Regions from separate parts of the Paenibacillus sp. FSL H3-0469 genome, predicted to be linked through region 1. Evidence: a T-box and tRNA genes for the amino acid it is inferred to sense, from the RefSeq annotation. Region 1 holds a T-box; the other holds one or more tRNA genes.

Region 1 (14,719 bases):
CACGCCATGGATTGTCCATAGCAGAGCAGCCTGTTCTTACAGGGTTATAGCGATAGCGTGAATCCGCGCATCCGTATCCGTCTCAGCGCCCCCGGCGGCGGTTGCCCAGCCACAGCGGGAAGCGGAACATAAAGTTGATCAGCAGCACGACAAAGACCAGTACGGCGGCGGACTTATCCGCGATTTGCCGCGCATCCTCGACAATGGCCTCAGACTGCACGTACCACAGATGAACAGCCAGAGTCTCACCCGGTGAGAACAGGTTGAAGTCCCACATCTCGCCGGAGGTGCTGAGTCCGGCGGTCAGGATAATGACCGCCGACTCCCCGAAGGCGCGTCCGGCCACCAGGCAGACGCCTGTGACGATGGCCGGAAGGGCTACCGGCACGACAACCTTGCGGATGACATGGAACTTCGTCATGCCGAGGGCATAGCCGGCTTCACGGATCTCGCCGGGCACCGCGCGCACCGCCTCCTCTGTGACGCGGGCCAGCATCGGCAGATTCAGCAGCGCCAGGCTGACACCCCCGCCGAGGATCGTCAGGCCGACGCCGAAATATTCGGCGAAGATCGCCAGGCCGAGCAGGCCGAACACGATGGACGGCACCGAGGACAGGGATTCCACGCAGATGCGCAGCGCACCCGTGAAGGCATTATCCGGCGCATACTCCGCCATATAGATTCCTGCCCCGATCCCGATCGGAACCGAGATCAGCAGGGAGATGAACAGGATATAGAAGGAGTTGAACAGGACGGGACCAATCCCGCCGCCGGCATCGATCTCCTCCGGCTGCTTCAGCAGGAAGTCAGGACGGAGTGACGGCAAGCCTTTGCTCAGAATGGTGAACAGCAGCCAGAAGATCAGCAGCATGACCAGAGCGCCCAGCGTATAGAAGCCGATAGTCGCGAGTTTATTGCGCCGCTGGGCTCTGGCCGTATGACGTGTGCGTGTAAATCCGTTCATCAGGCATCCCTCCGTTTGCGGCCCAGGAGCCGGATAATCAGAATCAGTACAAACGAGATCAGCAGCAGCAGGAAGGCCATCATGTGCAGGGCATAGTTCCAGGTGGAGTCGAACTCCACGTTGGAAATCTGCATCACGATATTACTGGTCAGCACCGAGGTGGGTGCGAACAGGCTCTTCGCCAGCTGCGGCGTATTGCCGATAACCATCACCACCGCCATGGTCTCCCCGACTGCGCGGGTCATGCCAAGAATCACTGCCGAGATAATGCCCCGGCTGGCAGCGGGCAGCACGACGCGCATAATGACCTGAAGGCGGGTGGAGCCGAGCGCATAGGCAGCGTCGCGGTATTTGCGCGGAACAGCAACGATGGCATCATCACTGATCCGGCAGATGGTCGGCAGTACCATCAATGCCAGCACGAGTGCGGCGGCAAGCAGTCCGTCCCCAAGACCTTCCCCGCTGATTCTGCGCAGGAAGGGCAGCAGTACGGTCAAACCTAGATAGCCGTATACAATAGAAGGAATACCGACCAGCAGATCCAGCACCGGACGGATGAAGCTCTTCAGCCACTTCGGCGCAATCTCCGCACAGAGCACAGCCATCCCGACTGAGATAGGCACGGCAATGACCAGGGTCAGTGCCGTGAGCGATAATGTATTTACAATGAAGGCTGCTGCCCCGAACATCTCCTCTTCCGGCGACCAGTTGAACGAGAAGAAGAAGTCCATAGGCGAGATTTGGCTGAAGAGCAGCAGCGCCGTTTTGCCGATGAATACAATAACTAGTCCCAGCACAAGACAGAGCGCAAGGATGCTGAATAAAAAATAATAACGGGAGATGCTGTTGCCGAGCAGATGTCTGCGGTGCCGCTTGGTGTTACGTTTAACTTCCTCCAGGCTTGTCTGTGCCTTAACGCTCAGGCCATGAACCGGTGCCCCCATACTTTCCCTCCTGTAAGAGGCCAACCCCGAATATCCCGGAGCTGGCCGCTGTTACCTATCAATCTATTGTGCTTGCTTCGTTCAAAGATCTTACGATTGCATAGCAGAGATTGGAATGAACTTAAGCTTCTTAAGCGAGCCCTGCTGGAACTTCTTGCTCTGTACATATTCGATGAATTCTTTGGTCGCACCGGTCGGCTGGCCCTTTGTCATATAGTAGCCGTAAGCCCAGATCTTGTACGAGCCGTTGATTACGTTATCCGTGTTAGCTTCCACACCGTTGAACTTCACAGCCTTGATATCGCCGCCCGTTACATAGACAAGGTCGATGTATCCGATAGCGTTAGGCGTTGTACCTACAGCTGTTTTCATGTCGCCGCTGGAGCCGGTTTCCTTGTAGTTTTTCTCTTTCTTCACGATATCTCCGCCGCCCAGCGCCTTGGCCTGATAGTTAACGCGGGTACCGGAGCCGAAGGCACGGGTGATCACTACGATATTCGCATCTGACCCGCCGACCTCTTTCCAGTTGGTGATTTTACCGGCGTAGATGCCTTTGAGCTGCTCTGTAGTCAGGTTGTCGACTCCGACATTCTTATTAACGATGGTTGCAAAAGGAATCACAGCGACCTTATTCGCCACCTGTCCGTCAAAGGCCTTGAAGCCCGGAACATCGATGCTGGCATCCCAGTCGCAGGCTCCGATATCGGCAATCCCCTTCTTCACGGCCTGTGGTCCGGTCACGGAACCCTTACCGGAAGCGGCGATCTTCACTTTAGGGTGAAGCTTCTGGAATTCCTTAGCGGCCTGCAGCGTCAGCGGAAGCAGGGCCGTAGAACCGTTAACGGTGATTTTACCCTTGAGGCTGTCCGCTGCTGCGGCTACCCCTGCAAAGGATGCGGTAACCGCGATCACCGCGGTGAGTGCTGTAACTGTGAATTTTTTGAATAGCTTCATATCTGAATTCTCCTCCCGGCGGTGTGCGCCGATAAATGTTGTAATTAATTTGCTACTTCCGGTGAGCCTGACAGTTGCAGCGCTTTGCCGTTCTGAATGACCAATACCTTGCCGTCGCTGATGATCGCCAGCTTGCTCCCGTCTGCCGATACTGCTACTTCCGATACGTCTTCGGCTGTCCGGTACAGTTCAGCCGGAGCTGCGCTGCCCGCAATAGAATAGATTACCGTGCTGCCATCCGCTGTAGTTCCGGAGACTACAAGGCCCGTGCTAACTCCTGTGGACCAATTCACCTCAGCACCGAGGGCAACATCTGTGCTTTTACCGTCTGCTGTGATCAGCTTCAGCGTGTTAGCCGCATTGCCGTCTGCATCCGCACTCAGGTAGGACACGCTGCCGCCAGCCAGAATCTCTGGATACAGCTTGTTGTCAGGTGTAGTAGTCAAGGCGACTGGCTTAGCACCTTTGGTGGTAAGATCCAGCTTATAGAGCTGTTCTCCGGCCTTGCTGAAGTCTACGGTAAGTGAATCTTCTGTGCTATCGGCATCATTCTTCGCAGTACCGGTGATGTTGACAATGTACACTGCGCTTTTGCCGTCTGCCGATATGCGGAGCTCCGACTTGTTCTCTACTTTATCTTCAAGCAGAGCCTTAACCTCTCCGGTCTCTACTGAAATCTGTGCCAGCTTCTCCTGCTTGTCGCCCTGGACGAAATAGAGCGTCTTGCCGTCACTGGACCACACGATATCTGTCTTCACGCTGGTATCCTTGCCGAGCGGACTGATTAGGCCGGTGGACAGGTTGATCAGCTTCAGCTGGCCGGTCTCATCGCTGAATGCGCCCCATTGCTGGTCGGCGGAGACTGCGAAATCCACCGCACCTTCGCTGGAAGAGAACAGATCATAGTTACCTGGAGTCAGGGTGAATTTATAGAGCAGGGTGGATTCAGCGTCGCTCTGATTCGCAATCAGACCGCCGTCGGCACTCCAGTGAAGGGTATCGAATGAACCGGCCGGCCGGGCGAAGCTCAGGATCGTGTGGGCATCGGGCTCCAGCTCACCGCCAAGCGCGGTAACCAGCTTCGTCAGCTCCACATACGTTTTGCTGTTACGCACGACGGGGGCCACTGTGAATTCCAGGGTTTTGCCATCCGCCTGATAGCTTTTCACGCCTGCCTGGATTTGCACATTATGTAGACCTTTGCTGTCATTTAGCTGGATTCCGCTGCTGCTATGCACAAGACCTGCTCCCAGCTCTGCGGCTACCTGGCTCAATGAATAGAGCTTGTACCCGCCGCTGTTGATTGTGCTGAGTGTAACCGGCGTACCGTTGATGCTCCAGGACATGCTGCCCTCTACAGCTGCTGCTGTGTTGACTGCTGCGGCACTTACTTGGCTGCTTGTCGCCAGAACACTAACAGCCCCGCCTGTTACGAGAAGTGCAGAAGCCAGAGCCGCGCCGATCCATTTACTATTCTTCAATTAGATTCACCCTTTTCCTATAGGTAACTGCTAATGTTATTTTCGTCTACGAGTGTCAATTCTGTTGCGCAGGAATGTTATGGAAATATTAACTGTAAAAATAATTACAAGCCCAAACCAAAGAAGACCCGCCCGGGAACCCTCCCGGACCGGCCTATTGTAAACCCTCTGTTAATTCACAATCCACGTCACGATAATCTCATTCCCGCCGCGCTCTGAATCCGAGGGGCTGCCAATAATAGAATACGAATAAGAGCCATTCACTTTGCCGTTAATCAGCAGGTTGCGGCTGTCCATTATCTCTGTCCCGCGTTCCAGCTCCTTCTCTCGTACATACTTCTGATATGTAGTTCCAAGAGCGGCCATACTCTCCTTCGTCTGATAGATCAGCATCGAAGATTTCTTCCCCTCTGACTGTTCACCTTGGGTAAAAGTAATACCTGCCCCTTCAGGAATCGGCAGATCCTCCGGCAGATATTGTTTTGCCTCCGTCTTCTCGTCCGCCAAGGTATGAAACCGTCCGCCACCAGCTGAATGGTCTGCACCGCCGCAGCCGCTAAGTCCAGCCGCTGCCAGCAGCACGCCTAGAGGAAGGAGCAGCTTATGTCCTGCCATAATTTCACCGCCTTTAGTGAATTGGGTCTCAGGATGCCGGTTCACATAGGATGTCCCTTTTATTACCCGGATCTGGAGTGGAAGTAACGGATAATCCTTATAATTTTATTTACTTTGGAGCAAGGAATCATTAGTATAATGAGTGAGCACTCACTCATTATGAGGAAAAACGGAGGAGATTACTATGGATGAGGGGAAGCCAGTCATTGCGGTTACTCGTGTGAACCGGGCTTTTGGCAATAAAACAGTGTTGAAGGATATTACGCTTCAGGTGAATCAGGCAGAGACCTTCGGGATTCTGGGTCCATCCGGCTCCGGCAAAACCACGCTGGTCAAGCTGCTTACGGGTATAGACGAGGTAACCTCCGGTGAGGTCACCGTGCTCGGGGTGCGGATGCCGAAGCTTGCCATGCTCCAGCACATCGGATATATGGCCCAGTCGGATGCCTTGTATACCGAGCTTAGCGCCAAGGAGAATCTGGAGTTCTTTGCTGCGCTCTACGGACTGAAGGGCGGTAACCGCACACGGCGGATCGGGGATGTGATGGAGCTGGTGAACCTGCAGGAGCATCTGCGTAGACGGGTGGATCAATATTCCGGCGGCATGAAGCGCCGTCTGTCCCTGGCGATCGCCCTGCTGCACGAGCCGCCGCTGCTGCTGCTGGATGAACCGACTGTCGGCATCGATCCGGTGCTGCGCCAGTCCATCTGGAAGGAACTGAAGGCGCTGAACCGTAAGGGAACAACGATTGTCCTGACCACGCATGTGATGGATGAGGCGGAGAAATGTGACCGGCTGGCAATGATCCGGGACGGCGTGCTGCTGGCGGCCGATACTCCGGCTGGACTGCTTCAGGCTACCGGCAGCGCCAGCATTGAGGAAGCCTTTCTCTATTATGGAGGTGCACGCCGATGAGAATCCGGGCCATTACCCTGAGAATTCTGCAGCAGTTCATCCATGACCGGAGAACCATGGCACTGATGTTCATCGCTCCCCTACTGGTGCTTAGTCTGATGAGCCTGGTGTTCGGCAGCGATGCCTATGAGCCTAAGATCGGTGTCTCCGGTGGCGCAGCAGTGTTCAGTTCAGCGCTGGAAGCCCAGCAGGCTGAGGTTACCGGCTATGCCGATGAATCAACAGGTCAGGCCGCCCTGAAGGCGGGAGACATTGATGCTCTCCTTACAATGAAGGGGGACGTACCCGCTGTTGTCCTTGAAGGCAGCAATCCGGCGGCTAACCGCGCTGTGATCATGGCGCTCCAGGAAGCTGCGCAGAGCCTCCGGCCGCAAGCGCCGGGCGGCGGGCAGCTCCAGCCGCAGATCAGCTATCTCTACGGCGCGGAGGATATGAAGACGATTGACCGCTTCGGCCCGATTATGATCGGGGTGTTCGTGTTCTTCTTTGTCTTCCTGATTGCCGGGGTCTCCTTCCTGCGCGAACGGACCACGGGCACGCTGGAGCGTCTGCTCTCCACCCCGCTGAAGCGCTGGGAGATCGTCACCGGATATGTCTGCGGCTTCGGCATCTTCACCGTCTTCCAGGCCCTGTTGATCTCCTGGTTCTCGATCCAGGTGCTGGGGATTATGATGACAGGCAGCTTCGGCTACGTGCTGCTGATGACGCTGCTGCTGTCGATGTCGGCGCTGACCCTCGGCACCCTGCTCTCGGCATTCGCTGCCAATGAACTGCAGATGATCCAGTTCATCCCCCTGGTCATTGTGCCGCAGATCTTCCTGAGCGGATTATTTCCGCTGGATACCCTTCCCCTCTGGCTCCAGCGCATTGGACTCGCCACTCCGATGTACTACGGTTCACAGGCACTGATGGATATCATGGTACGCGGCAGAGGCTGGAGCGATATCGCCGGGGATGTGTTCATGCTGATCGGCTTCTCCCTGCTGTTCATGCTGCTGAATGTGCTGGCTCTGCGCAAGCACCGCAGAATGTGAAGGGTGAACGGGCTATGGTACACTAGGAGGAACTGCAAGAGTCTGGAGGTTCTATTGATGGAGAATAACCCTGCTGCCGATCAGGAGCAGCTGGAGCAAGACCAGTGGGTTCAGGAGTTGCTGGATCTCAGCGAGAAGGAGCAGGTCACACCCAAGCAGCTGTCCATTCTGCGGGCGGCGATAGATGTTTTTGCAGAGAAGGGCTTCTCGGCGGCTGCCACCAGTGAGATCGCCCAGAAGGCGGGCGTGGCCGAAGGCACGATCTTCCGTTATTACCGGACCAAAAAAGATCTGCTGCTCGCCATCATGGTCCCCACCATGAGCCGGATGATCGCCCCGTTCGTGCTGCGCAACTTCAGCGGTGTGCTGGATGTGCCGTTCGGGAGCTATGAGGATTTCCTTAAGGCCTTCATGGTGAACCGGCTGGAGTTCGTCCGCAGGAATCTGAAAATCGTCAAAATTCTCATTCAGGAGATCCCCTTTCAGCCTGCGCTGAAGGAGCAGCTGACCGAGAATATCTTCGAGCAGGTCCTGGCCCGCGTCACTGCAATTACTGAGCACTTCAAAGCGGAAGGTGAAGTGATTGATGCGCCCACACCTGCAATTATCCGCTTCACGATCTCGGCGATTATCGGATACCTGCTGACGCGGCTGGTGCTGATGCCGGAGCAGGACTGGAATGATGAGGCTGAGATTGAACAGACTATAAGCTTCATTCTGCACGGGATCGGCGGGAACAAATAATCTTTAAGTACGGTATTCCCCGAAGGGGCGGCTTAGACAGAAGCAATAAAAGGAAGTGAGTATAGGTGGGTTATCAGGTGCCGGAACGGGTAATCAAGCTGCTGTGCGGCAATGCCGCTTTTGATCAGGGAACGGCTTATTATCATGCCCATAAGGTGGACCTAGTCTACACGGAGCATAATGAGGAAGAGGAATATTCCAAATACCGCGCTGAGGTTCATGGGCTGGACAGCCATGAGATTGCGCTGATTATCGACAGTGACGGGGATGTGCAGGGGGAATGCACCTGCCCGGCTTACTACCGCGGCGGACCCTTCTGCAAGCATATTGCAGCTGCGCTGGTGGCGGTCCTCTACCGCAGCCGGGCGGCCGGAGCTGAACAGGCTGAAGATAGGCAGGCAGATGCGGAGGAGGCTTACCCCGCAAGGGACGGCAGTTTGCTGCTGGCACAAGGCAGCTCCGGCCCCTCCGGGGCGGAGCCCAGGGAGCGCAGCGGAGACCGGCAGCTGGTGAGCAGCATGCTCGGGATATTCACCGGAGGACGGCAGCGGCCAAGCGGTGCGGGCATGTACATCGATCTGCGGACACCGCTCCAGGTCGAGTTCATCTGCCGGCCCTTCAACTTCAGCTACGGTAGTACCATGCTTGGGATGGAAGTGAAGCTTGGTCCTAAGCGCCTTTATATCGTGCAGAAGATCAGACCTTTTTTGGAGCAGGTGCACCGGGGTGAGCCTTTTGAATTCACGGCGCATTTCAGCTATGATCCTGCCCTGCATAGCTTCTCCAAGGAGGATAATGAGGTCCTGCAGAAGCTGATTGAGATCATGCTCAATGAGAAGGTCTACAATAGTCTCACCAGCCCGTATGGTTCCCGCACTAACCCTACCGGGAATGACCGGCTGCTGCCGGTTGCCCCTTTTTTCTGGGAAAGTCTGTATCCCCTGCTAGAAGCAGCGCCTGCCGTTCGCCTTCAGCATGGACAGCTTCTGATGGAACGCTTGTCCCTCTCGGAGGAGCTGCTGCCGCTCAGCTTCCAGTTCGACCAGGCACAGGAGGACGGCTACCGGCTGGATGTCCGGGGACTTGAGCAGCTTACGATTCTGGAGAGCTACGGGATGGTCTTGACCGAGGGCAGGCTGCTGAAGCTTCCGGCGCAGGAATGCGGGCGGCTCTCCGAGCTGAAGCGGATGCTCAGCGGCAGCCGGCGGGATAGCCTGGCGATTGCGCCTGAGCAGATGGAGCCCTTCATGGAAACCGTCATTCCCGGGCTGAAGAAGCTGGGCAGGGTGAGCATTGCCGACACCATTGCGGACCGGATTGTCCAGACCCAGCTTCACGCGAGACTCTATCTGGACCGGGTAAGGGACCGGCTGCTCGCCGGGCTTGAATTCCAGTATGGCGGGATTGTCATCAATCCGCTGGAAGAGAAGGCGCATGAGCGGAGCAGCGAGGTCATTCTGATGCGGGACGGAAAAGCCGAGCGGCGGATTCTGGACCTGATGGCCCATGAGTCCTTCTCGCGGACGGAGAGCGGATATATCATGCGTGACGAGGACGGGGAATTCGACTTCCTGCATCATACCATCCCGCTGCTGGAGCCGCTGCTTCAGGTCTATGCGACCACTGCGGTCAAGGATCGGGTGCTTACGGAGCATGCAGCGCCCAAGGTCAGCCTGAGCTGGAACGAGAAGACTGACTGGCTGGACTTCAAGTTCGCCATGGAGGGCATCACGGAGAAGGACATTACCCAGGTCCTTAAGTCCCTCCAGGAAAAGCGGAAATATCACCGGCTCAAGGACGGAGCCCTGCTCCCGCTGGACACCGCAGAGTTTCAGGAAATTATCGCGCTGATGAACGAGCTCGGCGTCCGCAGCGTGGATATCCGGAGTACGGAGTTCTCCCTGCCGCTGGTCCGCGCTCTCCATCTCCATGCAGGCACCTTCCAGGGTCAGACCATCGAGACCGGCCGCTCCTTCCGGCGGCTGCTGGCCAATATGGCGAGTCCCGAGAATCTGGACTTCCCGCTGCCGGAGAGTCTTGCTCCTGTGCTGCGGGACTACCAGCAATACGGCTTCCAGTGGATGAGGACGCTGGCCCATTACCGCTTCGGCGGAATTCTGGCGGACGATATGGGCCTTGGCAAAACACTGCAGAGCATCACCTTCCTGCTCTCGATGCGGGAAGACATCCGGCAGAGCGGTGTGCCTGCCCTTATTGTGGCACCGGCCTCCCTGCTCTATAACTGGCTTAACGAGCTGAAGCGCTTCGCGCCGGAGCTGCAAGCGGTCATTGCCGACGGCAACGCCGGTGAGCGCAGCCGGGCCCTGCGGAACACGGCCGGGCATGATGTCATCATCACCTCATATCCGCTGCTGCGCAGAGATGTGGATGAGTATGCCAAGCGGTCGTTCCATACGCTCATTCTGGATGAAGCGCAGATGATTAAGAATCATGAGACTATGACTTCACAGGCGGTCAGACTGCTTCAGGCCCGCTACCGCTTTGCGCTGACCGGAACACCGGTGGAGAACGCGCTGGAGGACCTGTGGTCGATCTTCAGCGTCGTCTTCCCCGGCTTGTTCCCCGGGAAGAAGGCCTTCCATGACCTTCCCCGGGAGACGGTCGCCAGGCGCGCCCGCCCCTTCCTGCTGCGCCGCCTGAAGAGCGATGTGCTGAAGGAGCTGCCGGACAAAATCGAGTCCCTCCAGGCCTCCGAGCTGCTGCCGGAGCAGAAACGGCTCTATGTCGCCTATCTGGCCCGCCTGCGCAAAGAGGCGCTCAAGCATCTGGACAGCGACAGCTTCGGTAATGGCCGGATCAAGGTGCTGGCCGGACTGACCCGGCTGCGCCAGCTATGCTGCCATCCGGCCCTGTTCGTAGACGGATATACCGGAGGCTCCGGCAAATTCGAGCAGCTGCTGGAGATTATCGATGAGTGCCGCAGCTCCGGCAAACGGATGCTGATCTTCTCGCAGTTCACACAGATGCTCGGTATGATAGGGCGCGAGCTGGCGCTGCTTGGGATTCCTCATTTCTATCTGGACGGACAGACTCCTGCCTCCCAGCGGGTTGAGCTATGCAGCCGTTTCAATGAAGGCGAGCGCGAGCTGTTCCTGATCTCGCTGAAGGCTGGCGGCACCGGCCTCAACCTGACCGGTGCCGATACGGTCATTCTTTACGACCTGTGGTGGAATCCTGCTGTCGAGCAGCAGGCCGCCGACCGCGCCCACCGGATCGGGCAGAAAAAAATCGTTCAGGTTATCCGCCTGGTAGCCCAGGGTACCGTGGAGGATAAGATGTACGAGCTGCAGCAGAAGAAGAAAAACCTGATTGACGAGGTGATCCAGCCGGGGCAGGAGGCGTTGTCGAGCCTGAGCGAGCAGGACATCCGCGAGATCCTCTCCATCTGAGGCATCTGCGATAATGCCAGCCCCAGGCCTGGGAGATTTTCTGCTGTTCTGCTATTCTGCTGTTCTGCTGTTCTGCTGTACTTTGTACACTAGAATAAGGCCATATTGGCTGAGAAATCGGATCTGCTGCACTTTGTACACTAAATTCTTACGTATCTGCTGTTTTGAAGCAGAAATTCAAAAATCAAATGTATGAAATGCAGTAGAATGGTTTTTTGCGCCCAAAAGTGCAGTTTCTATTGCACAGAATACATTTACCAGGAAACTGCGTGCGTTGAAGACGGGACAAGGTCCTGAAGCGGAACCTGGTTGGGAAGCATCCGGCAAGTCCGGTATATTCTAAGGGAGGGCACTGGATGCCCGCCGAGGTTTGCGATTTGGTATAACCCCAATTCAAAACAGGGACCTTCTGAGCGAGTAGCGCTCTAAGGTCCCTGTTTCATTTTACATCCGGGAAGTCCAATTTATTACCCTGCCACTCTATACGTCGGAACTTAATTTCTCATGCGTCACTACACGGTGTGCATTCACCAGCTGGCCGGTTGATGTCTTGCCCCACACGGATATTCCAATCTCATCTTCGTCTACTTCTCCAGTGATGAACACAAATTCATAGGCATTCAGATCGGCAAAAAAATTCCGGGTTACCACCTGATTTGGAGCAACATCAATTACCTCACTGACATACAGCGTTCTGGTAGCACCCAGCACGTATCCCTGAATACTAATAGAGGCGCTCCCTGGGGCACTCCGCTTGACAATTCTTACCGTCACCGTCTGCGTAGGTCTGACTCCCGAAACGGCATTGTTCTCTATCGGTCCTGTTGACAAAATCGCCATCCTGTCTCGTCCTCCCTTGAAGTTCTAGTGTCAAAGTACGATATATTCATATTCGGACTTTCCTGTAACGGTGTGGACACAGGCCTGAGCCTATTCACCAATGACTGCAGGCACGCATATCCTTGAATAAGGAAAGACCGCCCATGCGCTGCGCTTTTACGCATACGAACGCCGAACGGAAGAAGGGACTCCCATGCCCCCTCCAGGAAAAGGAAAGAAGCCCGCCGCCAAAAAAACACCGTCCAGCTCCAAAACCCAGACTCCTAAAGGGCTTGAATTTGCCGTAGCTGCCCTTCTGTTGACCGGCAAGCTGAAAGTAGACTCTATCCAGATGTACACGGACGCGTCGATGTTCGTCAGTCTGGTAGGCAAATATAAAACCTTAAGCGAGCTAAGTAGTGACAACGTCGATAAGCTGGTCAGCTTCCTCGATGACAACAGCAGCCTGACGCTGAACGAGATCATGGCCGCTCTAAAAAAGAAAGCCGAAAACACATGAACACATGCGAAAAGTGAAAGTGAGGTACAAGGCTATGGACAGTTTTGACGGAGAAGGGTTTGCCGGCGGAATTCTGCTGGTCATTGTAATTATGCTGCTGATTTATGGTTCAACGGACATCAAGAACCTGACAGGGGCGCCCAATGACGAGTAACTCTTAACGGTTGGACTCCTGCTGCACGGTAATCCGCTCTTGCTTTCTCGCAGAAATTCGCTATACTGATACAAATCCATATTCAATCGATGACCGGGAGAGTAATGGTCTTATATCTAGTCCCCAGCGAGCCGGGAAAGTGGAAGCCGGTACAGATTAGAACCATGAAGCGCACCCGTGAGATGGACTTCTGAACCCTGTAGTAGGAAGCCCCGGCCGAGGACCGTTAACCTGTAAGGTGGCTGAACCGTAAGGCTCAGCAACGAGAGTGGTACCGCGAGCGCACAAGCCTCGTCTCTTAGGAGATGAAGGCTTTTTTTGTCGTTATTTTATTCAGGAGGTTGTTATTCATGCCAATGCTAAGTGAGCTAATCCAAGAGAGCTTGAAGCAGTCTGTTCACAAAATCGTGCTAACCCTGGGCGTGCCCGCCATCGCTGAAGTAAATGTTGCCCTGGAGCAGCCGGCGAGTGCCGACCACGGGGATTATTCAAGCAATATCGCCATGCAGCTGGCCCGCCCCTTGCGCAAAGCTCCACTGGCTATCGCCGCACTGATCGTCAACGAGCTCGAAGCTTCGGGCTCTGTTCACGGACTGGTGCTGAGAACCGAGGTTGCCGGTCCGGGGTTCATTAATATGTATCTGGATTGGCAGGCCTGGGCACGGGCGAAGGGGAATTTCACGCTGCCTCAGCATACAGAAGGGTCGAAGGTGATCGTGGAGCATACCTCCGTCAACCCCAATAAAAGTATGCATATCGGTCACCTGAGAAACTCCTGTATCGGGGACGCGCTGGTGAGAGTACTGCGGGCAACCGGCCATACCGTTGAGGTACACAACTATGTGGATGATCTCGGCAATCAGCTGGCAGATACCGTAGCCGGTCTGCTGAATGTTCCGCTGGCGGGAGAACATGTCCGGTTCGGGGATTACTGCTGGGATATTTATGCCGAGATCAACAAAACGTACGCGCAGCAGCCGGAGATGGTGCAGAAGCGGACCGAGATCCTTCATGCGCTGGAGGAAGGCCATGGTAATACTGCCTGGATTGGCAACCTCGTCGCCGGGCAGATCGTGAAAGAGCATGTGGAGGAGATGCGGGGGTTCGGCATTGACTACGATCTGCTGGTGTGGGAGAGCAGTATTTTGAAGGAGGGCTTCTGGGCCTCGGCGTTTGAGCTGCTGTCGCAGACGGAGATCTTCGTGCAGGAGACCGAAGGCAAGCTGGCAGGCTGCTGGATTTTGAAGCAACCCGCTGAAGACGACGCACCGGACACACAGGAGGAGCATCAGAAGGATAAGGTGCTGGTGCGCTCGAACGGAATTTTGACCTATACCGCCAAGGATATCGCCTATCATCTGTGGAAGTTCGGACTGCTGGAGAAGGATTTCAGCTACAGCGAATTTCAGAGCGGGCTGTGGACGACCGGCTTGAGGGGACAGGCTCTGCCTTTTGGACGGGCGGACCAGGTCGTGAACGTCATCGATTACCGGCAGGAATATCCGCAGCTGATGGTCAAGCAGGCGCTCAAGGCACTGGGATTCGGTGCGCAGGCAGACGCGCTTCATCATGTCAGCTATGGGGTGGTCTCGCTGAGTCCCGCTTCTGCGGCCGGTCTGGGCATTGATACCTCCAGCGGCAAAAGCTCCTACGCCATGTCCGGGCGTCAGGGAATCGGCATTAAGGTGACCGAGCTGGTCCGGCTCATGGAAGACATGATTGAATCCACCCGTTCGGACAAAAACGGCCTGTCCAGCCGGCTCATCGCCACCGCTGCCATCCGTTACTACCTGCTGCGCTTCAATCTGGGCACCGAGATTGTGTTCGACTTCAAGCAGGCGATGGAAATCTCCGGCAACACCGGCGTCTACCTGATGTACGCCTACGCCCGGGCGCAGCGCGTGCTTAGTAAGGCCGCGGCGGCGGGTGATGTGAGCAGCGTGAACGCGGCTGGCGCTAGCGGGTCCGGCGTGGGCGCGGCTGGCGATAGTGAGTCTGGCGTGGGTGCGGCTGGCGTTAGCGAGTCTGGCGTGGGCGCGGCTGGCGTTAGCAAGTCTGGCGTGGGTGCGGCTGGCGTTAGCGAGTCTGGCGTGGGCGCGGCTGGCGTTAGCAAGTCCGGCGTGGGCGCGAATGGCGCTAGCGGGTCCGGCGTGGGTGGCTCCGG
Region 2 (14,719 bases), 1.8 Mb from region 1:
CAGGAGATCCTGAAGGATCTGCGGATTGTCTCTGAAGGCTTTATTTTCACAGATGGGATTGATGAGGAGATTGTCGGCAAGAATTGCTGCAAGCGCGCCTATCTGCGCGGGGCCTTCATGGCCGGCGGTTCGGTTAATAACCCGGAGGGCTCTTCGTACCACTTGGAAATCGCTTCCATGTATGAGGAGCACTGCAAGGCGCTCGTTGAGCTGGCTGGTGAATTTCACCTGAATGCCCGCTGCATAGAACGCAAAAAAGGCTTCATCCTATACATCAAGGAAGGCGAGAAGATCATCGAGTTCCTCAGTCTGATCGGCGCTCATCAGGCGCTGTTCAAATTCGAGGATGTGCGGATCATGCGCGATATGCGCAACTCGGTCAACCGGATTGTGAACTGCGAAACGGCCAATCTGAACAAGACGATCAGTGCGGCAGTACGCCAGATTGAGAACATCAAGCTGCTGCAGCGCGAGGTGGGTCTGGAAAGTTTGCCGGATAAGCTGCGGGAGGTTGCCGAGATCAGACTGGCTCACCCCGATATTAACCTCAAGGAAGTCGGAGATATGCTGGGCGGGACGGTCAGTAAATCGGGTGTGAACCACCGTTTGCGCAAAATTGATGAGCTGGCGGACAAGGTCCGCGGCGGCTGATTATTTTTTTTCTAGTGCGGTATGCGTTATAATGATATAATATTATAAAATTAATGTGAAATTTTTGGGCAGATCTCAAATAGGGGGTAAGCGTTTCATGACAAAGCACCCGGTAGTTGTTCGGTTGAAGACGGGGCTCCATGCTCGGCCGGCAGCATTGTTTGTGCAAGAAGCTAATAAGTTTTCGTCGGAGATTTTCGTGGAAAAAGACGATAAAAAAGTGAACGCCAAGAGTATCATGGGCATTATGAGCCTTGCGATCAGTTCCGGTACGGAGATTCATATCAGCGCAGACGGTGCAGACGCGGAACAGGCTGTAACCGCTTTGACCAGTCTGGTAAGCAAGGAAGAGCTCGAGAATCAATAAATGCAATATGGTCTTACCAAAAGCCCTTAGGGGCTTTTTTTCATACCGGAATAAAAAATAAATATTGTACATTGCTCATGCAACTTTTACCATGCTGTCCCGTCTAGAGGGTACTAACACTTAAACGAATCGAAAGGGGATGGCAAGCATGAGAAAATGGGGTAAATCAATTGGAGCAGTATTGCTGGCAGGGAGCTTGATGATTGGAGGAATGGGGTTGAGCGGAGTGCTGAAGGGACCTGAAAAGGCTTACGCCGACGAGGTGCAGAAGAACATTGTGAGCGTTGTGGGCAAAGGTGAGCTGTCGATTAAGCCGGATATCGCTTATCTCTCCATCGGGGTGAGCACTACAGCGGATACTGCACAGGAGGCACAGAAGGGTACAGCGGCGAAAATCTCCAAGCTGACGGCATTGTTCAAAAGCACTTGGGGGATAGCCGACAAAGACATCCAGAGCAGCCAGTTCAACGTACAGCCTAATTACACCTACACGGAGAAGGACGGCCAGAAGGTCAAAGGCTATAATGCCCAGCACACTCTGGAGGTATCGTACCGTGATCTGACGAAGGTTGGGCAACTTTTGGACGCAGCCTCTGCGGCCGGGGCGAACAACATCGGCAATGTGCGGTTTGCCATTGAAGATCCCTCTGCCTTCGAAGCACAGGTGATCGAGAAGGCTATGCAGAATGCAGACGTCAAAGCAGCAGCCATAGCCAAAGCGGCGAAACGAGGAGTGGGCCAGGTGGTTACGGTGATTCAGAGCGATGACGGCAATCATCCGGTGGTCTACGCTGAAGCGGCCTCTATGCAGAAGATGTCCATGGATAACAATGCCGGCAGCTCTGTTGAACCCGGTCAGGTCAAAGTCACTACCCAATTAAATGTAACGTATGAACTGAAATAAACGTTTCGCATGAGGCGCTTGCTCTGCTGTTGTAGCGGAGCAGGCGCTTTTATATGACTATATGGATGTATATATATGCACACATGCGCTATCGAAAGCTCTCAATTTGTTTAAATTGAGGTAACAGGATCTTTAGATAATCATGGCAAACCTTAAGAAACTGTAAAGCGGATTGTAACAACCCCGGCACGTTCTTTTACTATAATAGGAACAGTGATAACGAGGAACACACATCATGAATAAACATACCACCAGGTGGAAGGAGAAATTACAATGAATATGAACTCACAGAAATACATTCGCAGATGGGGGGCAGGAATGCTCGCAGCCGGAATCCTGCTGGGTGGAACAGGAATACTCCAAGCGGGCATTACTGAGGCTGCTCCGGCAGCCGCTCAGGTCAAAGCCAAATCCTCCTCGGTAGTGCTGAAGGTTAACGGTAAAAGTACAGCCCAGACAGGGCTTCTCCAGGAAGGAAAGGTATGGGTTCCGGTAACCTTCCTGCGCGATGCGCTGGGGATGCCGCTCTCTTATGATAAAGCAGTGAAGACCTATACGATTGGTAGCGGTGCTGCGCAAATGAAGTTGGCGAACATGGATTACGGCATTATGATTAGTGTGAACAACTATTATATCGGCGAATATCAGGGCAAACAACTGAACAACCGGCTGTACGTTCCCTCCCAACTGATTAACGATTACCTGGGCTATAAGGTGGACGGGAACACGGCAGCAGGTCAGCTGAATCTGACGAAAAGAACGCAGAATGCGATCACCATCAAGACTGTGAGCTATGTGAAGGATCATAAGGATGCGCCTGTCCGGCTGGATTATCCGCAGGTCAGCGGCTTGGCAAGTGCAGAGGCAGAGAAGGCAATCAATGATACGATTAAGCAGACTGTCTTGAGCTTTGCGAAAAGCGCTGAAGATCAGATCAACAATAAAGCGAAGGATGACCGGCCGTACGAATTTGAAGGCGGCTATGTAGTCACTTATAATCAGGATGGCGTACTCAGTCTGGTGACTAATCAGTACGAATATACCGGCGGTGCTCACGGGATGACTTACCGCAATGCGTTCACCTTCTCGCTCAAAGACGGCAAGCGTCTGCTGCTGGGCGATTTGTTCGGGGCCAATCCCAATTACAAGAAGCAGCTCAATGCCAAGCTGACCAAGGAGCTTAAGGCTAACGGAGGCTATCTGGGCGGGTTCAATGGTCTGAATACGGAGAAGTATTTCTATTTAAAAGAAGGTAAAGCCGTGCTCTTCTTCCAGTTGTACGATTACACGGCATATGCTGAAGGCTTCCCGGAATTCACCTTCAGCTTCAAGGAACTCCTGCCGGACGGAAGCAGTCCGTTCGCAGCGCTTAAATAATAGATCTTCATAAGAATGCCCTTGTGCCTCCTCCGGGAGATGCAGGGGCATTCTTCATGTGCAGGGCCTAATCAGCCTGCCCTGCCGTTACCACTTCACCCGGATAGTCATAAGCTATAGAAGGCAAGCAGCTTATAACGGGGAGGAAAAGGTTATGGTCTATGCTTATACAGCAATCGGGGATTCACTTACAACCGGCTTCGGGGCACTGCCCGGTAACGGCTTCGTCCCCGTCTACCGGCGGATTGCGGAAGGGAGGCTGGGCACGCCGGTGGTGCCGGCCAATCTTGGTGTCAACGGTCTGACCACCGGGGGGCTGAAGCAACGGCTGAGGAGCTCCAATGTCTACCGGACAGCGGTGAAGGATGCGCAGATCATTACGCTGTCGATTGGCGGCAATGACTTGATTAAGGCAGCCCGGGCAGCCGGGCCCCGGCCCGGTGAATTCCAGGGCTTGCTGCAGCAGGCGCTTAGGGATTGCAAGCGTAACTACAGCGACATCATGGGTAGCCTGACACAGCTCAAAGCAGGTTCCCGCAGCCCCTATATCCTCCGGGTGGTCGGCCTTTATAACCCATATCCCCAGGTGGATGAAGCAACAGATTGGGTGCGGGAGTTCAACCGCTATGCCGCAGGCTACAGCAGTAATAATGTTGGGTTTGCTTCGATATATCATGAATTTGCCGGTAATGAGCGGGGGCTGCTGTTCCTGGACCATATTCACCCGAACGGCAGAGGCTACCGCGTAATTGCTGGCAAGCTTGATGCCCTGGGGTACGGAGGCTTGAGGTAGGCATGAAGAAAGAGGCTGTAACATGACCGGACCGGTCTGTTACAGCCTCTTCGTGTATGCATTGGAGCAGCTTACTTATACGCCTGTCGGCAGGGTCTTCTCAATTACCTTGTCGACGATGCCGTATTCGGCAGCGTCTGCAGCGCTCATGAAGTAGTCGCGGTCGGTATCCTTCTCGATCTTCTCCAGCGGCTGGCCTGTACGCTCGGACAAGATGCGGTTCAGCTTCTCACGCAGCTTGATGATGCGGCGGGCGCGGATCTCGATATCTGAAGCCTGGCCCTGGGCACCGCCTAGCGGCTGGTGAATCATGATTTCACTGTTCGGCAGGGCGAAGCGCTTGCCCTTGGCACCGGCGTTCAGCAGGAACGCTCCCATGGAAGCGGCCATACCTACACAGATGGTGGATACATCCGGTTTAATGTATTGCATTGTATCGAAGATTGCCATACCCGCTGTAATGGAACCGCCTGGGCTGTTCACATACAGGTGAATATCCTTATCCGGGTCCTCGGCAGCCAGGAAGAGCATTTGTGCGATGATCGAATTGGCTACCACGTCATTAACCTCCGTTCCAAGGAAAATGATGCGGTCCTTCAGCAGGCGGGAATAGATGTCATAAGCGCGCTCACCGCGGTTGCTCTGTTCTACTACCATAGGAATATAACTCACGTGGAAAACCTCCTTGAAATTGGTGCTTCGAATGTGTTCATTTTTTACTGTTACCGTATTAACCACATGATAAACAAATTCAAACAAAAAGTCAAAGAAAGTCAAACTTACTTTCAAAAAAAAGAGCCCTCAAGCGGCTCATTGGTTAAATATAATATAATCGGTACTAAATTATGTACAATCTTGAAAATAATGGCGCGCCCGCCAAGAATCGAACTTGGATCTCAGGCTTCGGAGGCCTACGTCATATCCATTGGACCACGGGCGCAACAGAAATTATTATAATATACTTCTCGGATAAAAGCAATGCGTATTAGGCATCCTGCGCAAAAATAGTTTTCTCTGCCTCCATTAATAGAGCCGGAAATGCGCCTCCTGCCAGTGGGCTGCCGAACAAGCCCATGTATAAGATGAAAGCGGGCTGAGAATTATAGTCTCGGAACACTTGCACTTGGCGTCAGTTTTGGGTAGAATATGGGTGGGACTTAAAAAGTTAACCCGGGACATTTTGAGACCACGAACAAGGGATAAGAGAAAGACGAAGTTGCAGGAGTGAAAGCATGCGTAATCTATTGGAAATCCAAAAGCAGCTTCTGCCTGATCTCATGGAAACCCTTAAGAGACGGTATACGATTCTACATCAGATCATGCTGTCCGATATTATTGGGCGCAGGACGTTAGCCGCATCGCTTGATATGACCGAGCGGGTGCTGCGCGCCGAGACGGATCTTCTGAAATCGCAGGGGCTCATTGAGATCGAGAGCGTCGGTATGCGCATTAGCGATGCCGGTCGCAGACTGCTTGACCTGCTGGAGCCGGTCGCCAAGAGCCTATTCGGCCTGGATGATCTGGAAGAGAAAATTCGTACAACGTACGGTCTCACCAAAGTAATTGTGGTACCTGGCGATTGTGAGACATCGCCGTTCACCAAGCGTGAGCTGGGGCGCGCAGGCTCCAAGGCACTGCTCAGCGTACTGCGCAGTGACGATACGATTGCCGTCACAGGCGGATCAACACTGGCCGAGATGGCCGATCAGCTGACCCCGCCGCTATCCCTTTCCTATAAGAACGCCTGGGTTGTTCCGGCGCGTGGAGGACTGGGAGAGAGCATGGAGATACAGGCCAACACCATTGCTTCAACCATGGCCAAACGGATTGGCGCCAATTACCGTCTGCTGCATGTGCCCGATCTGCTTAGCGGAGACGCATATGAGTCGCTTGCGCAGGACTCCAATATTGGAGAGATTGTACAAATTATCCGCAGATCGCGTATTATTGTACATGGAATAGGCGACGCCATTGAAATGACCCACCGCCGCAAGCTGGACTCCGGGACGATCTCAGAGATTCAGAGCGAGGGAGCCGTAGCCGAGTCATTCGGATACTATTTCAATGAGAATGGCGAAGTGGTTCATACGATGCGGACCATGGGGCTGCGCCTGGAAGACATTATCCGTACGGAAGTCGTTATCGGTATTGCCGGCGGCAAACGCAAGGCTAAGGCCATTCATGCGATGCTGCGGTTCGGGCAAGAGGATATTCTCGTGATCGACGAGGCGGCGGCTGTTGAAATCGGCAAGGAAATCGACACACAGCTACAAAAGGCCCTATAGATTCCATTAAATGGGGCGCGCGCAAAGGGTTTATGCATTATACTTAACATTGTTGTCTTGACGAGCCTCACGGCCTGTCTTGAATAAATAAAACGAACTCTAGGAGGAACTATTCAATGAGTGTAAAAGTTGGTATTAACGGTTTTGGACGTATTGGACGCCTTGCATTCCGCCGTATTCAAAATGTAGAAGGTATCGAAGTGGTAGCAATCAATGACTTGACTGACGCTAAGATGCTTGCTCATTTGCTTAAATATGATACAACTCAAGGTAAATTCCAAGGCGATGTTGAAGTGCATGACGGCTTCTTCAAAGTTAACGGTAAAGATGTTAAGGTTCTGGCGAACCGCAACCCTGAAGAGCTTCCTTGGGGAGAGCTTGGCGTTGATATCGTTCTGGAATGTACTGGTTTCTTCACAACTAAAGAAGCTGCTGAGAAGCACCTGAAAGGCGGAGCTAAGAAAGTAGTTATTTCCGCTCCTGCTACAGGCGACATGAAAACTGTTGTGTACAACGTTAACGATGACATCCTTGACGGTTCCGAAACAGTAATCTCCGGTGCATCTTGCACAACGAACTGCCTGGCTCCTATGGCCAAAGTTCTGAACGACAAGTTCGGTATCATCGAAGGCCTGATGACTACTATCCACGCTTACACAGGTGACCAGAATACTCTTGATGCTCCACACGCAAAAGGCGACTTCAGACGCGCCCGCGCTGCTGCTGAGAACATCATCCCTAACACTACCGGTGCAGCTAAAGCCATCGGCCTGGTTATTCCAGAACTGAAGGGCAAACTTGACGGTGCAGCACAACGTGTGCCTGTAGCTACAGGTTCCCTGACTGAGCTGGTTACTGTTCTGGATAAGAGCGTAACCGTTGAAGAAATCAATGCAGCCATGAAAGAAGCTTCTGACCCAGAAACTTACGGCTACACTGAAGATGAAATCGTATCTTCTGACATCAAGGGTATGACTTTCGGTTCCCTGTTCGATGCAACTCAGACTAAAGTACTGACTGTTGGCGACAAACAGCTGGTTAAAACTGTTGCTTGGTATGACAATGAAATGTCCTACACTGCACAGCTGGTTCGTACTTTGGAGAAATTCGCTAAGCTTGCTAAATAAGACCGATTTCATATAAGCAGTACAATAGAGCGGAAACAAGGAAAGTCTGTTTCCGCTCTTTCTAAATGAACTGAACTGGATTCGTTTGAAATGGCTTCGTGAAGGAACCAATTTTGGGTGTGGAGGAAATGTTAATCATGAACAAAAAAAGTGTCCGTGATGTAGAAGTAAAAGGCAAACGCGTATTCGTGCGTGTAGATTTCAATGTGCCAGTGGAAGACGGCAAGATCACTGATGATACCCGTATCCGCGAAACCCTTCCAACAATTAAATACCTGATTGAGAACGGTGCAAAGGTCATTCTGGCCAGCCATATGGGCCGTCCTAAAGGCGAATTCGTTGATTCCATGCGGTTGACTTCCGCTGCAGTCCGTTTGTCTGAATTGCTCGGCAAACCGGTAGCCAAGGCTGATGAGGCCATTGGCGAAGCGGTAAAAGCAAAAATCGCTGAACTGAACGATGGCGATGTGCTTGTGCTTGAGAATGTCCGTTTCTACAAAGGTGAAGAGAAGAATGATCCTGAACTGGCTAAGCAGTTCGCTGAACTGGCTGACCTGTTCGTCAATGACGCATTCGGCGCAGCTCACCGTGCCCATGCTTCGACAGAAGGAATCGCTCACTTCCTGCCTGCAGTATCCGGTCTTCTGATGGAGAAGGAATTGTCCGTTCTCGGCAAGGCACTTTCTAACCCGGAACGTCCTTTCACTGCCATCATCGGCGGTTCCAAGGTGAAAGACAAGATTGACGTTATCGACAACCTGCTGAATCTGGCTGACAATGTACTGATTGGCGGCGGCCTCTCGTACACGTTCACCAAGGCTCAAGGTTACGAAATCGGTAAATCCCTGGTAGACAACGACAAGATTGATGCAGCACTTGGATTCATTGAGAAGGCCAAGAAGCTGGGCAAGAACTTCGTGCTTCCGGTTGACGTTGTAGTCGCTGACAAGTTCGGTGCAGATGCCAACACCAAGATTGTAGATGCAACCGAGATTCCTGCAGACTGGGAAGGTCTGGACATTGGTCCTAAGACTCGTGAAATCTATGCCGATATTATCAAAAACTCCAAGCTGGTTGTATGGAATGGACCGATGGGCGTATTTGAAATCGACATCTTCGCTGAAGGTACAAAGGCTGTAGCTCAGGCTTGCGCTACTACCGAAGGCTACACTGTTATTGGCGGCGGTGATTCCGCAGCAGCTGCTGAGAAATTCCACCTCGCAGACCAGATGGATCACATCTCCACTGGCGGCGGCGCATCGCTCGAGTTCATGGAAGGCAAGGCTCTTCCAGGTGTAGAAGCACTGAACGACAAGTAATACCGAAGAGGGAGGCAATACATCATTATGAGTAGAACACCTATTATTGCAGGCAACTGGAAAATGTTCAAAACCGTTCCGGAAGCCGAAGGCTTCATCGCTGAAATCAAAGGCCAGGCGGAAGTGGCAGGCGTAGAGACTGTTATCTGCGCGCCATTCACTAACCTGCCTGCACTGGTTGCAGCAGTACAAGGCACCACCATCAAAATTGGTGCACAGAACCTGCATTTCGAAGATAACGGCGCTTATACAGGTGAGATCAGCGGCGTAATGCTGAAGGACCTTGGTGTAGAGTATGTTATTATCGGACACTCCGAACGCCGTGCTTATTTCGGTGAGACGGACGAAATCGTCAACAAAAAAATGCATGCGGCCTTCCGTCACGGCATTACTCCAATTGTCTGTGTAGGCGAAAAGCTTGAAGAGCGTGAAGCTGACCAGACTAAGGACGTATGTAAGGTTCAGACTGAAGCAGCATTTGCCGGTCTTAGCGCAGAGCAGGCAGCAAGTGTGGTTATCGCTTATGAGCCAATCTGGGCCATTGGTACAGGTAAATCCTCCACTTCCCAGGATGCCAACGAAGTTATTGCTTATATCCGCACCCTTGTTAAAGGCCTGTACGATGAAGCAACAGCTGAAGCCGTACGTATTCAATACGGCGGCAGCGTGAAGCCTGAGAATGTAACGGAGTACATGAGTCAAAGCGACATCGACGGCGCTCTAGTCGGCGGTGCCAGCCTGCAGCCTGCTTCCTTCGTTTCACTCGTTGAGGGGGCGAAGTAAGAATGTCAGCTCCAAAACCTGTAGCACTGATTATCATGGACGGCTTCGGACTGCGGAACACGGATGAAGGCAACGCGGTTGCCCAAGCCAACAAGCCGAACTACGACCGTTACCTGAAGCAATATCCGAATACTACGCTTACCGCTTGCGGCGAAGCTGTAGGTCTGCCGGAAGGCCAAATGGGTAACTCTGAAGTAGGGCACCTTAACATTGGTGCCGGCCGGATTGTATACCAGGACCTGACCCGCATCGACAAGTCGATACGCGATGGGGAATTCTTCGAGAATGAAACGCTGGTGGCTGCCGTAAGAAGCGCCAAATCAACCGGCAAAAAGCTTCACCTCTATGCACTGGTATCTGATGGCGGCGTACACAGCCACATCAATCACCTGTTCGCCATGCTCGATCTGGCCAAAAAAGAAGATCTGCATGAAGTCTATATTCATGCCTTCATGGATGGCCGTGACGTACCACCCGACAGTGGACAGAAGTTCATCCAGGACCTGGTCGCTAAGATTGAAGAGGTTGGCGTAGGGACGATTGCTACGGTATCCGGACGTTACTTCGCCATGGACCGTGACAAACGCTGGGACCGTGTAGAGAAGGCTTACCGTGCAATGGTATATGGCGAAGGCCCTAAATATACCGATGCCCTTCAGGCCATCACTGCATCCTACCAGAATTCTGTGTTCGATGAATTCGTGGAGCCAAGTGTAATTGTGGACAGCCAGAACAACCCGGTAGCGACAGTGGAGAGCGGCGATTCCGTCATTTTCCTTAACTTCCGTCCTGACCGTGCGATTCAGCTGTCACAAGTGTTCACGAACTCGGATTTCCGCGGCTTCGACCGTGGTCCTAAGTTCCCGCAAGGCCTGCACTTCGTATGCCTGACTACCTTCAGTGAGACCGTTCAAGGCTTCGTGGCTTACTCCCCGAAGAACCTGGACAACACGCTCGGCGAAGTGCTGGTTCAGCAGAACAAGAAGCAGCTGCGTATTGCAGAGACCGAGAAGTATCCGCATGTGACCTTCTTCTTCAGCGGCGGACGTGATGAGGAGCTTCCGGGCGAGACCCGTATCCTGATCAACTCGCCGAAAGTGGCAACCTATGATATGAAGCCTGAGATGAGTGCATACGAAGTGGCGGCGGCCTGCGTAGCGGAGATCGAGGCGGATAGACAGGATGCCATTATCCTGAACTTTGCTAACCCTGATATGGTAGGACACTCCGGCATGCTGGAGCCTACAATCAAGGCAGTTGAAGTAACGGACGAATGCGTAGGCATGGTTGTGGATGCTGTAGTTGCCAAGGGCGGCGTTGCCATTATCATTGCCGACCACGGGAATGCGGATATGGTATTCGATGAGAACGGACGTCCGTTCACAGCCCATACCACTAACCCGGTTCCGTTCATCGTTACCACTGAAGATGTAGTACTGCGTGAAGCTGGTATTCTCGCAGATGTGGCACCGACGATCCTGGATCTGATGGGACTTCCGCAGCCTGCGGAAATGACCGGACAATCTATGATTGCCAGCCGCAAATAAGCAAGACATCTGTTTTTGTAAACCCAAAAAACCATTGTATAAAAGGAGATTAAACTTACATGACTATTATTTCTGATGTGTATGCACGCGAAGTCCTTGACTCCCGTGGTAACCCTACTGTAGAGGTTGACGTATATCTGGAGTCCGGCGCAAAAGGCCGTGCTATCGTTCCTTCCGGCGCTTCCACTGGCGCTCATGAAGCTGTAGAGCTTCGTGACGGCGACAAATCCCGTTACATGGGTAAAGGCGTTCTGAAAGCTGTTGAGAACGTAAACGAAATTATTGCTCCTGAAGTAATCGGTATGGACGCTCTTGACCAAGTGGGCATCGACAAGCTGATGATCACTTTGGACGGAACTCCTAACAAAGGCAAGCTGGGCGCTAACGCAATCCTGGCTGTATCCATGGCTGTAGCACGTGCTGCTGCAACTGCTCTGGACATTCCTTTGTATGTGTACCTGGGCGGATTCAACGCCAAGACTCTTCCAGTACCAATGATGAACATCATCAACGGTGGTGAGCATGCCGATAACAACATCGACGTTCAAGAGTTCATGGTTCTTCCAGTAGGTGCTCCAAGCTTCAAGGAAGCTCTGCGTACTGGTGCAGAAATCTTCCACAACCTGAAATCTGTACTGCAATCCAAAGGTCTGAACACAGCTGTTGGTGACGAAGGCGGCTTCGCACCGAACCTGGGTTCCAATGAAGAAGCGATCACTACAATCATCGAAGCTATCGAAAAAGCCGGTTACAAACCAGGCGTTGACGTATTCCTTGGTATGGACGTTGCTTCCACTGAGTTCTACAAAGATGGTAAATACACACTTGCAGGCGAAGGTAAATCTTACACTTCCGCTGAGTATGTTGACCTGCTGGCTTCATGGGTTGAGAAGTACCCAATCATCACTATCGAAGACGGTATGTCCGAAGATGACTGGGATGGCTGGAAATTGCTGACTGAAAAATTGGGCGATAAAGTCCAATTGGTGGGTGACGACCTGTTCGTTACGAACACTGAGCGTCTGGCAACAGGTATCGAAAAAGGTATCGGTAACTCCATCCTGGTTAAGGTTAACCAGATTGGTACACTGACTGAAACCTTCGATGCGATTGAAATGGCGAAACGTGCCGGCTACACAGCTGTAATCTCCCACCGTTCCGGTGAGTCCGAAGACAGCACTATCGCTGACATCGCTGTAGCTACCAACGCTGGCCAGATCAAGACTGGTGCTCCTTCCCGTACTGACCGTGTGGCTAAATACAACCAACTGCTTCGCATCGAAGACGAGCTGGGCGAATTGGCTCAATACAACGGCCTGAAATCCTTCTACAACCTCAAAAGATAATTTCTTTTGAATCTATAGGTACTATGAGCCTGCCGGTTTCCGGCAGGCTTTTTGCTGCAGCCTGCTTGGTATAGAGAGAAAGGTAAGATTTTCATAGAGAGATAGGCGGGAATGCCGTCTGGAAGGTTGTATTCATTCTGTGGCTATGATAAAATAAGAATGCTGTTTATGAAACGGAAATTCTAATTTAGCATAGATAGTGATGCTTGGACGTAGGAGGTGGAAGTGAATGGATATCTTTTTGAAAGTGGTGCTTCTGATTTTTGCCGTAGGTCTGATTGCGGTCGTTCTTCTGCAAAAAGGGAAAAGTGCAGGTCTTTCCGGCGCCATCTCCGGCGGTGCTGAGCATCTCTTCGGTAAAACAAAGGCGCGCGGTATGGAGCTTGTGCTGCAGCGTGTAACAGTTGGTCTGGCCGCAGGATTCTTCATTATGTCAATCGTTGTAGCCATTGTAGTTGAATAACGGGTCTATAGTAAGCCTTCGCTCTGTTCTGAATGGAATAGACGGGGGCTTTTTTGTATGCAGATTTAATATTGTGAACATCATAACAGGGATGCCCGGGATTGATTTCGTGTATACTAGGGTATGAAGTATATAAAGGTAAATTTTACTTGAAATGATTACTGTGCAATAGGACAAGGCATACAGTATGCCGATGCATAGGAATGCAGCAGGAGGCTGAGGTGACGAACATGATAACACAGGAAATCTTACTTGATTTCATGCGGGAGACCGCTTATAAACCACTAACTTATGAAGAACTGGTGAGCCATTTCGCCGTTGAGGATAGTACCGATTTCAAAGCCTTTGAGGCTCTATTGATTGAACTGGAAAAGGACGGCCGGATCATATTGACCCGGAGCAGCCGCTATGGTGTGCCTGAGCGGATGGATTTGCTGCGCGGACGGCTGCAGGTTCATGCGAAGGGCTTTGCTTTTCTGATTCCCGATAACCGGGAGCACCCGGATGTGTATATCCACGCGAACGATCTGAAGGGCGCAATGAACGGGGATACCGTCTTGATCCGTATTACTTCGAAGAGTCCGTCCGGCGGGCGTATGGAAGGCGAAGTGGAACGGATTCTGATCAGAGGCGTGTCGCAGACGGTGGGTGTCTTCCAGAGCCTGGAGACCTATGGCTTCGTGCTGCCTGACGATAAGCGGATTAACCGGGATATTTTCATCCCCAGGGAGTCTTTCAAGGGTGCGGTTGACGGGGAAAAGGTGGTTGTCCGCATTGTGAACTATCCGGAGGGCCGTGCAGCGGCTGAGGGTGAGATCATTGAGATCCTTGGCCATAAGGATGATCCGGGCGTGGATATTCTGTCGGTAATCCGTAAGCATCAGCTTCCGGAGGCTTTTCCGGCTGAGGTGATGGCGGAAGCGGAGCAGGCGCCGGATTCGATCACAGATGAAGAGATTATCGAGCAGGGGCGGCGTGATCTGCGCGGGCTTAATATCGTGACGATTGACGGCGCGGATGCCAAGGATCTGGATGATGCGGTGAACGTAGAGCGTCTGGAGAATGGTCATTATAAACTGGGTGTTCATATTGCTGACGTAGGCTATTATGTGCGTGAAGGCTCTGAGCTGGACAAGGAAGCCTATGACCGCGGGTGCAGTGTGTATCTGGTGGACCGTGTCATTCCGATGCTCCCGCACCGGCTGTCGAACGGTATCTGCAGCTTGAATCCGCAGGTTGACCGTCTGACGATGTCCTGTGAAATGGAATTCGACGAGCAGATGAAGGTCGTGAAGCACGATGTCTTCACCAGTGTGATCCGCACGAAGGAGAGAATGACCTACTCTGACGTACGGAAGATTGTCGAGGATGAAGATCCTGAGCTGCTGGAGCGGTATGCTCCGCTAATCGGGGATTTCCGGCTGATGAAGGAGCTGGCGATGAAGCTGCGTGGTGCCCGGATGCGGCGCGGGGCGGTGGATTTCGATTTTGAAGAGAGCAAGATTATTGTAGATGAGGCCGGTAAGGCTATCGATATTGTAAAACGTGAGCGCTCTGTGGCAGAGCAGATTATTGAAGAGTTCATGCTGATCGCTAATGAGACGGTGGCGGAACATTTCCACTGGCTGAAGGTTCCGTTCCTGTACCGGATCCATGAGGACCCGGACCCGGAGAAGCTGCAGAACTTCATGGCTTTTGCGGCTAACTTCGGTTACCACGTGAAGGGCAGGGGTAATTCGGTTCACCCGCGTGCGCTG

The links. A T-box is a leader RNA that pairs with one kind of tRNA and senses whether it is charged. The one in region 1 lies ahead of argS (arginine--tRNA ligase), so its partner is inferred to be a tRNA-Arg.
Region 2: it encodes a tRNA-Arg, which carries the amino acid that the T-box ahead of argS (arginine--tRNA ligase) is inferred to sense. The anticodon was not compared.

Annotation. Positions count from the first base shown of each region.
Region 1 is NZ_CP150302.1:2,905,922-2,920,640, forward strand. Features, by position in the region: gene pstA (phosphate ABC transporter permease PstA) at 83-964, opposite strand; gene pstC (phosphate ABC transporter permease subunit PstC) at 964-1,908, opposite strand; gene NSS83_RS12580 (phosphate ABC transporter substrate-binding protein) at 1,999-2,862, opposite strand; gene NSS83_RS12585 (stalk domain-containing protein) at 2,907-4,343, opposite strand; gene NSS83_RS12590 (hypothetical protein) at 4,515-4,958, opposite strand; gene NSS83_RS12595 (ABC transporter ATP-binding protein) at 5,143-5,874, shown strand; gene NSS83_RS12600 (ABC transporter permease) at 5,871-6,908, shown strand; gene NSS83_RS12605 (helix-turn-helix domain-containing protein) at 6,966-7,652, shown strand; gene NSS83_RS12610 (SNF2 helicase associated domain-containing protein) at 7,718-11,062, shown strand; gene NSS83_RS12615 (hypothetical protein) at 11,543-11,902, opposite strand; gene NSS83_RS12620 (hypothetical protein) at 12,096-12,401, shown strand; T-box leader at 12,636-12,857, shown strand; gene argS (arginine--tRNA ligase) at 12,912-14,719, shown strand, end outside.
Region 2 is NZ_CP150302.1:4,659,468-4,674,186, forward strand. Features, by position in the region: gene whiA (DNA-binding protein WhiA) at 1-651, shown strand, start outside; gene NSS83_RS20640 (HPr family phosphocarrier protein) at 749-1,018, shown strand; gene NSS83_RS20645 (SIMPL domain-containing protein) at 1,167-1,922, shown strand; gene NSS83_RS20650 (DUF4163 domain-containing protein) at 2,196-3,299, shown strand; gene NSS83_RS20655 (GDSL-type esterase/lipase family protein) at 3,454-4,092, shown strand; gene clpP (ATP-dependent Clp endopeptidase proteolytic subunit ClpP) at 4,168-4,764, opposite strand; tRNA gene NSS83_RS20665 (tRNA-Arg) at 4,958-5,032, opposite strand; gene NSS83_RS20670 (sugar-binding domain-containing protein) at 5,325-6,377, shown strand; gene gap (type I glyceraldehyde-3-phosphate dehydrogenase) at 6,494-7,504, shown strand; gene NSS83_RS20680 (phosphoglycerate kinase) at 7,642-8,823, shown strand; gene tpiA (triose-phosphate isomerase) at 8,851-9,606, shown strand; gene gpmI (2,3-bisphosphoglycerate-independent phosphoglycerate mutase) at 9,609-11,153, shown strand; gene eno (phosphopyruvate hydratase) at 11,213-12,499, shown strand; gene secG (preprotein translocase subunit SecG) at 12,729-12,962, shown strand; gene rnr (ribonuclease R) at 13,193-14,719, shown strand, end outside.